Regions from separate parts of the Mesorhizobium sp. ES1-3 genome, predicted to be linked through region 2. Evidence: predicted binding sites of a transcription regulator. Region 2 holds the regulator's gene; each other region holds the start of a gene.

Evidence for each region. The regulator LexA, encoded in region 2, represses DNA repair genes until DNA is damaged. The targets are predictions, from matches to a motif close to TGTTCNNNNTGTGTTCNG.
Region 1: the regulator LexA is predicted to act here: its motif matches at 2,027-2,044, upstream of dinB (DNA polymerase IV).
Region 3: the regulator LexA is predicted to act here: its motif matches at 2,816-2,833, upstream of LB536_RS11855 (ATP-dependent helicase).

What each region holds. Positions count from the first base shown of each region.
Region 1 is NZ_JAIUGW010000008.1:96,890-101,176, reverse strand. Features, by position in the region: gene LB536_RS13760 (YkvA family protein) at 1-348, opposite strand, end outside; gene dinB (DNA polymerase IV) at 747-1,994, opposite strand; gene LB536_RS13750 (winged helix-turn-helix transcriptional regulator) at 2,107-2,523, opposite strand; gene LB536_RS13745 (dihydrofolate reductase family protein) at 2,633-3,220, shown strand; partial or broken gene LB536_RS13740 (SDR family oxidoreductase) at 3,328-4,220, shown strand.
Region 2 is NZ_JAIUGW010000002.1:320,570-324,856, reverse strand. Features, by position in the region: gene LB536_RS04605 (ABC transporter substrate-binding protein) at 1-690, opposite strand, end outside; gene LB536_RS04600 (GntR family transcriptional regulator) at 844-1,617, shown strand; gene lexA (transcriptional repressor LexA) at 2,028-2,771, shown strand; gene LB536_RS04590 (ComEC/Rec2 family competence protein) at 2,765-4,287, opposite strand, start outside.
Region 3 is NZ_JAIUGW010000006.1:168,003-172,289, forward strand. Features, by position in the region: gene LB536_RS11850 (hypothetical protein) at 1-37, shown strand, start outside; gene LB536_RS11855 (ATP-dependent helicase) at 76-2,775, opposite strand; gene LB536_RS11860 (glucose/quinate/shikimate family membrane-bound PQQ-dependent dehydrogenase) at 3,025-4,287, shown strand, end outside.

The DNA of each region.
Region 1 (4,287 bases), on a different contig from region 2:
CGCGGCGGCCGTCAGAACCCAGATTCCGACGATGAATGCGAGACCGCCGCGGCTGGTCGGTTTGGATCGGCGAATGGCCTCCGCGCGAAACTCCGCCATCAGATCGGCGGGGATCAACTTCACCGCAAGCAGGATGCCGAGTGGTACGATGATCAGATCGTCCAAATATCCAAGTATGGGAATGAAATCGGGTATCAGATCGATAGGACTGAGCGCGTAGGCGGCGACTGCGCCGGCGGCAACTTTGGCGTACCAGGGAACGCGAGGGTCGCGGGCGGCCAGCCACAAGGCCACCACATCGCGCTTGATGGCCCTCGCCCACTGCTTTGCCTTGTCAAGGACAGTCACGCGGCAACTCTCCTTATAAGACCCGCTAACGATCAGCGTCTCCGCTCCTTACAGCATGTCGCGGCGGATAGGATTCGCCCGATCTGCTGTAAGCTTCTGATTTTATGCATGTCGTTGTCCCGAAACCGAAAACACTTCCGGGCGACATGCATAGCTTCGATCATTGCAACGATGTCCGCGATCTGCAAACTGACCTGCTACCCAATTTCGCGTTCTTGACAAGCCATGCCTGCTGGATGTTACTGCACCAGCCGCTCGGGCTTGGGGAATTGCCGTGAAGAAAATCTATCAAAAGCCGGTGCTGGTGAAGCGCGAATTGCTGTCCGCCGTGACCGCCGCGCCGGTTAGCTCCGGACGTTGAACCGGAAAGTAGCGGCGAGGGGCTGAGGCTCCTCCGCTCACAGTTCCTTTTCCGCCAACTCCCTGAATTCATCGGGCACCGAGCGCGCCGCCTCCAGCGCCACCGTGCCGTAGCCGACCGCCTGCTTGCCGAAGCGCTCGCGGATCTTGTCGATGGCGCGGTCGGCGCCGAAACGGGCGAGCCCTTTTTGGCTGCCCGGGCGGCGCTTCTCGTCGGCAAGGCCGAGCGGCAGGTCAAGCTGCAGTTCGACGCTCTCCTCCAGGTGCGAGACCGAGATCGCCAGCAGCGAGATCGTCTTCTCCCGTGGATGATCGACGAGCACGCCGCGCACCAAATCCCCCGCGATCTCGGCCAGCATGATGGTCGCCGAGATCGGCTGCTCCAGCGTGATCGAGCGCGTAACGGCGCTGAGATCGGCAAAGCGCACGCGCACCGTCACCGTGCGGCCGGGGCGGTTCCTGGCGCGCAGCCGGCTGGCGACGCGGTCGGCCAGATGCAGCAGTGTCGGCACGATCACCCGCGCCACGGCCGGTTTTTGCCCGAGCGCCGATTGCGCGCCGGCCGAATGCGCCCGTCGCTGCGTTTCCAGCTTGCGCGGATCGCGGTTCCACGACAGGGCCGCGAGCTTTTCGCCGGCTGCGGGCCCAAGCAGCCGCGTCAGCGCGCCGCTGTGCGTCCGGGCCAGTTCGCCGATGGTCTCGACGCCGATCTCGGCCAGCCGCGCCCTGTTCGCCGGCCCGACGCCCCACATCAGCGAGACCGGCAAGTCGTGCAGGAAGGCAAGCTCGGTGCCGGGGTCGACCACCACCAGCCCGTCGGGCTTGGCGACCTGCGATGCGATCTTGGCCAGATGCTTGGTGCGCGCCACGCCGATCGAGATCGGCAGGCCGAGTTCTGCCCGCACACGGCGGCGGATCGCCGTCGCGATCTCCCGGGGGGAGCCGAACAGATGAGTGCAGCCGGCGACATCGGCAAAGGCCTCGTCGATGGAGATGCGCTCGACCACCGGCGTGAAATCGTCGAGCACCTTGATCGCCGCGTCGCCCAGCCGCTGGTAGTGGCTGAAATTGCCGCCGACGAAGATCAATCGCGGGCAAAGCTCGCGCGCCTTGCGCCCCGGCATGCCGCCGCGCACGCCGAAGGCACGGGCCTCATAAGAGGCAGCGAGCACCACGCCGCCGCCAACCGCGATCGGCTTGCCGCGCAATGTCGGGTCGAGCAACTGCTCGACCGAGGCATAGAAGGCGTCGAGATCGGCATGCAGGATGGTGGCCGTCGTTTCCATCCTGTTCCGCTCATCCGCGATTGCTGATAGATAAGAACATATAGAGAACAAATGCGGATCGTTGTCAACGCGAAGCACCGAGGCTCGTCCTTGTCCACAGGCGAGGAGGAGCCTAGACGATATGCTCCGCCCGCAGCGCCACCTTCATCCGTTCCAGCGCCGGCTCGCCGCCGGCCGCCAGTTCGTTGGCGATGCGGGCAAGTTGACCGTCGGCCTTGCGGTGCCTGCTGCCCCAGGCGCCGAGCGTGGCCAGCACCGGCAAGAGGTCGATGCCGGCCTCGGTCAGCCGGTAGATTGCCTTCAACCCGTGGCTCGGGTCGCCGCTGCGGGTGATGATGCCTTCATCCTGCAGTGTCTGCAGCCGCTCGGCCAATGTGCGCGAGGAGATGCCTTCATCGGATTGCAGGAACTCGCGAAAATGCCTTTTGCCGGCGAAGATCAGGTCGCGGATGATGAGCAGCGTCCAGCGGTCGCCGAGCAGTTCCAGCGACAGGTTGATCGGGCAACCGGATCTTTCGCGCGTCGACATTCCCTATGGTTCCATTTTTAAATCACTTTACTATTGACATCATTTTTCCCGCGGGTCAAATGGTTCCGAAAGTAAATCGTTTCCGGCCAAACCTGACGAGGACAACCTGATGAAGAAGCTCATCCTGCAGATGCAGATGTCGGTCGACGGTTTCGTCGGCGCCGATGCTGACCACCCATGGCAACTCTGGGAATGGGGCGACGACAATGGCTGGGACGCCGAACTGAAGCGCGATTTCAACGCCGTGTTCGCCGGCATCGACACCATCCTGCTCAGCCGCAAGATGGCCGAGGAGGGCTATCTCACCCATTGGGGCAATGCGGCGAGGAAATATCCGGCCGATCCGTTCTATGCCTTCGCCCGGCGTGTCGTCGAGGCGCGCAAGGTGGTGCCGAGCGACAGGCTCGAGGCCTCGCGATGGGAGCGTACGACGGTGGTAAGCGGCGACCTGTCGCGCGAGGTCAACGCATTGAAGGCGGGCGAGGGCGGCGACATGGCCGTCTTCGGCGGCGCCGGCTTCGCCTCGGCGCTGATCGCGGCAGGGCTGGTCGACGAGTTGCAGCTGTTCGTCAATCCTGCCGTGCTGGGCGCGGGCCGCCGCATCTTTGACCAGGGCGGGTTCCGAAACCTGCGGCTGCTCGGTTCGAAGGCCTATGCCTGCGGCATGGTGGTCAGCCGCTACGCGCCGGCAGGCTGATCGGCGCACAGCCTCGCGCCGATAAAAAGCCGTTTGGCCGGAATCCTTTGCCCGCTTCTCTTCGTCTTCAAGGTGCGGTCGTCGGAGGGCGGCCGCATCAACGCTGAATGGAGAGACAGACCATGATCCTGGTGACAGGCGCCACCGGCCTGAACGGCAAGGCAATCGTGCGCGAGTTCGCGCGGCAGAAGCATGAAGTGAGGGCGCTGGTTCGCGATCTGGACCGGGCATCGGAGGTAGGGCTCGGCGGACTGGCCGGCGTCGAACTGGTCGAGGCGATATGAACCGGGCGGAGACGCTTGGCGCGGCACTTAATGGCATCGATCGTGTGCTGATGATTTCGACCGCCGCTGAAGACATGGTCGAGACGCAGTGCCGCTTCATCGACGCCTGCAGGCAGGCCGGCGTCGCGCATGTGGTGAAGTTTTCCGGTGCCGAATCCAACATCGGCTATGACGCGACGAAGTTCCGCTTCACGCGCATGCATGAGGACATCGAGCGCTATCTCGAAGCCGCCGGAATGGCGTGGACCCACCTTCGCCCCAGCCAGTTCATGCAGGTCTATTTGCGCGACGCGCCGACCATTGCCGCCGAAGGCGCCTTCCATCTGGCGCTTGGTGACACCGAGCTGTCGCCGGTCGATGTCGAGGACATCGCCAAGGTCGGCGTCCGGCTGCTGCGCGACGGTGGCCACGAAGGCGAGAGCCTCGACATGACCGGACCCGAGGCGCTGACCATGAGCGACATCGCGGCGCGGATTTCGCAGGCGATCGGCAAGCCGGTCCGCTATGTCGATATCAGCCCGCGGGAGCGCCGGCGCAATCTGCTGGCCAGCGGCATTTCTCTCACCTTCGCCGATGCGCTGGACGAGCAACTGGCCGAGCGGCTGCGGCGGCCGAAATCGCGCGTGCATCTGGCGACGCATGAGATGTTCGGCGTGCGGCCGACGCCGTTCGTTGAATTCGCCCGGCGGCATGCTGCCATATTTGGCGGAGGCTGAGCGCGTCCGCAAAAAAGCGACCACCGCCACGTATCCTTTTTGCCTGCCCGTACGTCTCTGCCTTTCG
Region 2 (4,287 bases):
CGGCTGGATCAGGTTCGAAGCCGGGCCGTAGATCACGTCGGCCTTGCCGGCGAGCGAGGCGATGCGCTGCTGGATGTCATTGACGTTGTCGATGCCGACTTCCACGACCTCGAAGCCGGCGGCGGGTGCCGCCGCCTTGATCTTTTCGACCAAGGCAACGTCGTTGGCCTCGCCCGGATTGTAAGGCACGCCAAAGCGCTTGGCGTTCGGCAGCAGCTTCTTGGTGAAGGCCATTACCGCGGCGACGTCCTGCAGGTCGCTGGCGCCGGTCATGCCTTCGTCTCCGGAGTCCCATGACGGTACCAGCTTGGCCGCCACCGGATCCGTGACCGCGGCAAAGACGATCGGAATGCCGGAGCCCGCGAGCGCCTTCTTGGCGATCTGCGAGACCGGCGTGGTGATGGTGTAGATCAGCTTGGGCTGCTCCGCCTGCAGCTTGGCGATCATCTGCGGCACCAGCGATGCATCGAAATTCGTATGGCTCTCCGTATAGACGACGTCCTTGCCCTCGACGAAGCCATTATCCGTCAGCGCCTTCTTGAAGCCGGCTATAGCGGCGTTGAGCTGCGGATGCTCGCCGAAATTGGCAATGCCGATGCGTATCTGATCGGCAGCGGCAGTACCCGCGCTCACCATCAATGCGCCGGCCAGGAACAAACCCGACAACCAAGCGGATTTCGACTTCAACATCATTTCCTCCCAGATTTGATCAGCGCCGCTTGGAGCGCGGCTACTGCGGCGATCATGGTCAGTCCGCCGGCCCGTGTCAAATATTATATATAATTCTTGCCATGCTCCGACATCATATATAATTTTTCTCTGCCAGACGACGGATGGACCGCGATGCAGGATCAAACCAGCTCCACAAAGACGGAGGCAGCCTATCAGCTGTTGCGGCGCGATATCCTGACCACGCGCCTCATGCCCGGCTCCCCGCTCAAGCTGAGTGCGCTGCGCGGTACCTATGGCGTCGGCTGGACGCCGTTGCGAGAAGCCTTGTCGCGGCTCGAGGCCGAACGCCTTGTCACCGCCATCAGCAATCGCGGCTTTACCGTGGCTCCGGTATCGCGGGCCGAACTGGAGGACCTGGCGCGCGCCAGGATGGTGGTCGAGATCCCCCTATTCCTCGAATCGATGGAGAAAGGCAGCAAGGAGTGGGAGGATGCTGTCGTCACCGCCCACTACCGGCTCTCCCGCTGCAAGACCGCGGTCGACGATCCCTCGGATGCGGCCGTCGACAAATGGGACGAGAACCACGAGGCTTTCCATGCGGCGCTGCTGAGCGCCGCCACATGCGATTGGCTGCTGCGTTTCCGCTCGACAATCTCGGATCAGCTGCGCCGGCATCATCGCTTTCTTGGTCTGGCGCCGACATTGCGGGCCGCGGCTGGCCTCAAGGATGGCTATGAAGAGGCTATGGAGGCACTGCGTGAAGCGATTGCGATCGAACACCATACCGCGATCATGGAAGCGGCACTCGATCGTGACGTCGAGCGGGCCAAGGCGCTGATGACTGCGCATATCGGCTACACCCTGCATGTCTATGTCCACAGCGAAGACAGTGGCGCGACCGAATACGCTGCCCGCGCCGGCAGCTTGAAAGCGGGTTCCGGATGACTTCAGCGCTTCCGCAACGCCTGTTCGCACGCACTTGATCGGGGCCGGCCGGACGCCTGGATCGATCGCTGCCCGAAGCTACGATCGTTGGCGTTTTGATTTCGTTTCGTTCCGCGAATGATGGATCCACAATTTTTACGATCCACCCCCGGGAAAGCCCTCCAAAAGACTGATGCCAAGCCTGGGCGGAGGATGGGCCACAGCCCATTAACCAAAACGATTTCAATGTGCTTGCCGACGGCGGAAAGGGTCGATTGCCGTCCGCTGTCGCGGGCAAAAAACTTCAGACGTCTTAACAAATTCATTAAACTTTAAACGGTTGCGGAACACAACTGGAACAGATAGTGTTTGTTCTGGGTTTGTTTTTCGATTCTGGTTCAGACCTTTCGTTCACTGCCTTGGGGGCCGCCATGCTGACACGCAAGCAACATGAACTGCTGATGTTCATCCACGAACGGCTCAAGGAAAGCGGGATACCGCCCTCCTTCGACGAGATGAAGGAAGCGCTCGATCTTGCCTCCAAGTCGGGGATCCATCGCCTGATCACGGCGCTGGAGGAACGCGGCTTCATTCGCCGGCTGCCCAACCGGGCGCGCGCGCTGGAAGTGCTGCGGCTGCCGGACTCGATCGCGCCGGGCCTCAATGCGGCGAAGAAGTTCTCGCCAAGCGTCATCCAGGGCAGCCTTGGCCAAGGCGGTCTCGGTCGCCAGATCAGGCCGGCGGCCGCGCCGTCGCGCCTGCCCGCAGCCGGTAACGACGACGATGCGGTTTCAGCCGTGTCCATCCCGGTCATGGGCCGTATCGCCGCCGGTGTGCCGATCGATGCCATCCAGCACCAGACGCATTCGATTTCGGTGCCGCCGGACATGATCATGGGCGGCGAACACTATGCGCTGGAAGTCAAAGGCGACTCGATGATCGAGGCCGGTATCTTCGACGGCGATACGGTCATCATCCGCAATGCCGACACGGCAAGTCCGGGCGAAATCATCGTGGCGCTGGTCGATGAGGAGGAAGCAACGCTGAAGCGGTTCCGCCGCAAGGGCGCCTCGATCGCGCTCGAAGCCGCCAATCCAGCCTACGAAACGCGCATCTTCGGACCGGATCGGGTCAAGGTGCAGGGCAAGCTTGTCGGGCTGATCAGGCGCTACTGAGCCGGCTTGCCATCGAGCTTGTCGGACTTTTTATAGGGCAGCAGCCCTCTCGCCTCGCGTGAGAATTTTCGCTGCTCGTGCCAGGGGCGGTATGGTCCGTCGACGGCGAATTCGATCGCAGCCGGGCTCGTGGCCGACTGGGGATCGAAGTAGACGGCGGCACTTCCCTTGCGGGCGAGCTGTCGTTTGGTGACCACGAGAACCAGCGGATCGTGGCAGGCGTCATAGGCGGTCGCGTCATTGACGACGATCAGGTCGGCGAAGGCGCAGGCCTTCCAGGTGCTCTTGCGATCCTCGACATAGGCGATGATCGCACCGGAGGGGTGCCTGGCAAGACACAGGCCTTCGCGGCAATAGAACGGCGATCCCCGCGGCAGGTCGGTGGGACTAGCGATATCGAATTGCCCGTCCATCTTGTCGAACATTTCCGGTTTGACGATTGTTTCGGAGATCAGAGCGCGTTTCCAGTTGTCGGCTGCGAATTCGTTCGGACGTTCCCGGTTGACGGCCAGTTCGCCATTGCCGATCGGCAGGGCGACCAGCCGCGCGTCTTCCGAGATCAGCACATCGGGCGTATGTGTGTGCGACACAGTCAAAAGGCCGGCAAGCGCGAATGGCAGCGCGGCGAGCCGCAACCAGGTCGTCGCCACCGTCGCGATGACCAGCGCGACGGTGACCAGCAGCACGGATTGCTGCGAGATCAGCCCGACCCCATCGATCGGAGAGCGCTCCGATATCCACGCCGATACGGCGATCATCGCCGTCAGGCCCTTGCCCATGAGGTAGAGAGCCGGCCAATCCAACCCGAACGGCATCAGCAACGCGCTGGCGACAGCCAGGAACATCACGACCGATACGATCGGCATGACGGCCAGATTGGCGAACAGGCTGAGCGGCGACACCCGCTGGAAATGCCAGATGGCAAACAGCGCCGTTGCGCTGCCGGCGATGATGGACGTCATGGCCAATCCACCTGTCGCCAGCAGGAATTTTCGCGTCAGGAACCCGGGCAGGGATCGCTTTGGCGGCGGCGGCCTCGTCTTTCCCGCATGGTGGTCGGCCCAGCCGGCATAGGCGCCGACCAAGGCCGCGGTCGCCGCGAACGACATCTGGAAGCTCGGGCCGACGACCTCGTGCGGGGAAACCAGGATGACGGCGATCGCCGAGATCGCCAGGTTGCGCATGGTCAGTGCCGCGCGATCGAACAAGACGGCGACCAGCATCACCGCCAGCATGATGAAGCTGCGCTCGGCGGCGACGACGACGCCGGAAATGACGAGATAGGCGGCGATAGAGAAAAGTGCGGCGGCGGCCGCGTATTTCTTCACCGGCCGGCGCGCGGAAAAGCCTGGAAACAGCGCGAAGACGCCGCGTAACAGACCCATGATGGTGCCGGCCACCAGCGCCATATGCAGTCCCGAAATGGAGATGATGTGATAGATGCCGGTACGCCGCATCGCTTCGTTGATTTCATTGGGAATGCCGGCGCGCACGCCAACGATCAGCGCCGCCGCGA
Region 3 (4,287 bases), on a different contig from region 2:
GAAGGCTGGGGAGAAGGGCGAGAAGAAGGTGGATTGAGGCGGAAAGCCGGCTTTCCGAGGCCAGCCGCATTCAACTCACACCGCCGCGACAAACCCGTCCAGCACGCGCTTCTGGCCGGCCTTGTCGAAGTCGATCGTCAGCTTGTTGCCTTCGATGGCCGCGATGTTGCCGTTGCCGAATTTCTGGTGGAAGACGCGGTCGCCGACGTTGAAGGCCGACGGCGTGTCGGAGACGGATTTGGCGACCAGTTCGCCGTCGATGGTGCGGCCCTTCACGCTGGTGCGGCCGGCGCCGTAGCCGGAGTCTGTTTCGCCATAGCCGATGCGCTCGACCTGATGGCCCGAGCGCGTGCCCCAATTGCGGTCGGTCGCCTCGGTGCGGTTGGCCTGTGCGCGCTGCCAGCCCGGCGTCGAATAGGTGTTGGAGAAGGCGCCGGATTTTTCCGTGTTGGCACCAACATTGTCGAAGCGCGAGGCGCCGTAGGGGTTCTGTCTTCCTGCCCCCTGGCCGCCGCGGCCGGACGCGAACGAGCCGCCGCCATAGGGATTGCCGTAGCCGCCGTAGGAGTTGCCGGCTTCGGCGACCTCGACATGGGCTTCCGGGAGTTCCTCGAGGAAGCGTGACGGGATGGTCGATTGCCACAGGCCGTGGATGAGGCGATTGGAGACGAACCAGATATGCAGATTCTTCTTGGCCCGCGTCAGGCCGACATAGGCGAGCCGCCGCTCTTCTTCGAGCCCGGAACGGCCACCTTCGTCCAGCGCACGCTGGTGAGGAAAGAGGCCTTCCTCCCAGCCGGGCAGGAACACGGTCTCGAATTCGAGGCCTTTGGCCGAGTGCAGCGTCATGATGGAAACGGCGTCTTGTCCGGCGTTCTGCTCGGCATCCATGACCAGCGCGACATGTTCGAGGAAGGAGCGCAGCGACTCGTACTGCTCCATGGAGCGAATCAGTTCCTTCAGGTTCTCCAGCCGGCCGGGCGCCTCGACCGAACGGTCGTTCTTCCACATGTCGGTGTAGCCGCTCTCTTCGAGAATGGTCTCGGCGAGCTCGGTGTGCGGCGTGGTTTCCAGCGCCTTCTGCCAGCGCTCGAAATTGGCCGCCACCTCGCGCAACGCGGCGCGCGGCTTCGGCTTCAACTCGTCGCTTTCGGCGAGATTGCCGGCGGCTTCCAGCATGGGGATGCGCAGGGCGCGGGCCGTGTCGTGGATCTGGCGGATGGTGGCTTCGCCCAGACCGCGCTTCGGCACGTTGACGATGCGCTCGAAGGCGAGGTCGTCGGCGCCTTGCGCGACGACGCGGAAGAAGGCCATCGCGTCGCGGATTTCCATGCGCTCGTAGAAACGCGGGCCGCCGATGACGCGGTAGTTGAGGCCGAGCGTGGTGAAGCGCTCCTCGAAGGCGCGCATCTGGAAGGACGCGCGGACGAGGATCGCCATGTCGTTCAAATTATGCTTCTGGCGCTGGTAGGCCTCGATGGTCTCGCCGATGGCGCGGGCTTCTTCCTCCGAATCCCAAGCGGCATGCACGTTGACCTTGCCGTCTTCCGGATCGTTGCGGTCAGTGAACAGCGTCTTGCCGAAACGGCCCTCATTATAGGCGATGAGGTGGGAGGCGGCGCCCAGTATGTGCGCGGTCGAGCGGTAATTGCGCTCCAGCCGGATGATGGTGGAGCCGGGAAAATCCTTGTCGAAGCGCAGGATGTTGTCGACCTCGGCACCGCGCCAGCCATAGATCGACTGGTCGTCGTCGCCGACGCAGCAGATGTTTACGGTGGCGCGGGCTTCGGCCGAAGAGCGCCCAATCTCCCCCCATGTGGGGGAGATGTCGCCGGAGGCGACAGAGGGGGGCGCTGTCCCGCCGGCCTGTCGGTGCGAGGCGCCCCCCTCTGTCCTGCCGGACATCTCCCCCTCAAGGGGGGAGATCGGCTTGCCTTGCGGCCTTTGCGCCAAAAGCCGCAGCCACATGTACTGGGCGGTATTGGTGTCCTGGTACTCGTCGACGAGGATGTATTTGAAGCGCCGGTGATAGTCCTTCAGCACATCGGGATTGGCGCGGAAGATGCGGATCGGGTGGCAGAGCAGGTCGCCGAAGTCGCAGGCGTTCAGCGTCTGCAGGCGCTCCTGATAGGCCTTGTAGAGCTCGCGGCCCTTGCCGTTGGCGAAGCTGCGCGCATCGCCCTCGGCGATGTCGACCGGACCCTGGCCCTTGTTCTTCCAGCCGTCGATCATCTGGGCGAACTGCTTTGCGGGCCAGCGCTTGTCGTCCAGCCCCTCGGCCTGGATCAGCTGCTTGATCAGCCGCACGACGTCGTCGGTGTCGAGGATCGTGAAGTCGGATCTCAGGCCGGCAAGCTCGGCGTGGCGGCGCAGCAGCTTCACGCCGATCGAGTGGAAGGTGCCGAGCCACGGCATGCCTTCGACATTGCCTTCGCCGATCAGGATGCCGATGCGCTGCTTCATCTCGCGCGCGGCCTTGTTGGTGAAGGTCACTGCCAGGATCTGCGACGGGAAGGCCTTGCCGGTGGCGAGGATGTGGGCGATGCGGGTGGTCAGCACGCGGGTCTTGCCGGTGCCGGCGCCGGCAAGCACCAGAACAGGGCCTTCGGTGGTCTCCACCGCCAGCCGCTGCTCGGGGTTAAGCCCCCGGAGATAGTCCGGCGCATTGTTTTGACCGCCGCGGGCAGCCATGGCGCGCGCGGCAATGCCCGACGGGGCCGTGGGCCGCGCATCGGGTTCGTCGAAAAAGGGCATGTCTTCGGAAAAGCCGGACATCGCCCCCGAATGTAGTGATTCGGCAGCGAAAGACCAGAACTGTCTACGTTTTGTTCCGGTAAAGTGCCTGATACGACCAGTTGAGCGACATGGCAGCCGGCGTTGTGAACAAACGAGGGTTGCTGCCGCGGACCCATGGCCAACGCTTGACAGGCGCGGCGGTCGGGAGAAAGTTGCGTAGGGGGCGGCACGCAATGCCGGGTTGCCCAGGGCCGCCACCATGCGCGCAACAGTCGAAGGAGTATCATCTTGGCTGTCACCATCACCTCCCTCATCCTCTTCCTCATTGGCCTGGCACTTGGCGCCGGCGGTATCTGGTTGGCTTCGCTGGGCGGCAGCTGGTACTACATCATTGTCGGCCTCGCCTTCCTGATCGCCGCCTGGCTGCTCTACCGGCGCCGTTCCACTGCGCTCTGGCTCTATGCGGCGATCGTGCTCGGCACGCTGGCCTGGGCGGTCTGGGAGACCGGTTTCGACTGGTGGGAGCTCGGCCCGCGCGGCGGCATCATCGTGCTGGTGGCGCTGTGGCTGCTGACGCCGTGGGCGCGGCGCGGCCTTGCCGGGCCGGACGGGCGCGCGCCTCTGATCCTTGCCGTGCTGGCATCGCTGGCGGTGGCCGGCTATTCGATGACCGCAGATCCGAAGGATATCGCCGGCGCGCTCGATACCGACAAGGTGATCGCCAACGCCAATCTCGGCGGCGATGTGCCGGCGGGCGAATGGCATTATTACGGGCGCACGCAGTTCGGCCAGCGCTATTCGCCGCTCGACCAGATCACGCCGGACAATGTCGCCGACCTGAAGCCGGCCTGGACCTACCGCACCGGCGACGTGAAGGGACCGGACGATGTCGGCGAGACCACCTACCAGGTGACGCCGCTCAAAATTGGCGACACGCTCTATATCTGCACGCCGCACAATTTCGCCATCGCCGTCGATGCCGCGACCGGCAAGGAGAAGTGGCGCTACGATCCCAAGATCAAGCTCGACAAGGATCGCCAGCACCAGACTTGCCGCGGCGTCTCCTATTATGCCGATGCCGCGGGCGCCGCCGGCCAGCCCTGCGCGGCGCGCGTCTACCTGCCGACCTCGGATGCGCGGCTGATCGCGCTCGATGCCGCCAACGGGCAGGTTTGCCCGGCCTTTGCCGAGGCCGGCACGCTCAATCTGTTGACGAACATGCCGTATCCCAAGTCGGGCTATTATTACTCGACTTCGGCGCCGCTGATCGCGGGCGGTAAGATCATCGTCGGCGGCGCGGTCAACGACAATTATTCGACGCAGGAGCCGTCCGGCGTCATCCGCGCCTATGATGCGAGCACCGGCAAGCTGCTGTGGAACTGGGATTCCGGCAATCCGGACCAGACGACGCCGCTGGCGGCCGGCCAGACCTACACCGCCAACTCGCCCAATATGTGGTCGACGCCGAGCGCCGACGAGAAGCTCGGCCTGCTTTACGTGCCGCTCGGCAACCAGACGCCGGACCAGCTCGGCACGGGCCGCAGCGCCAAT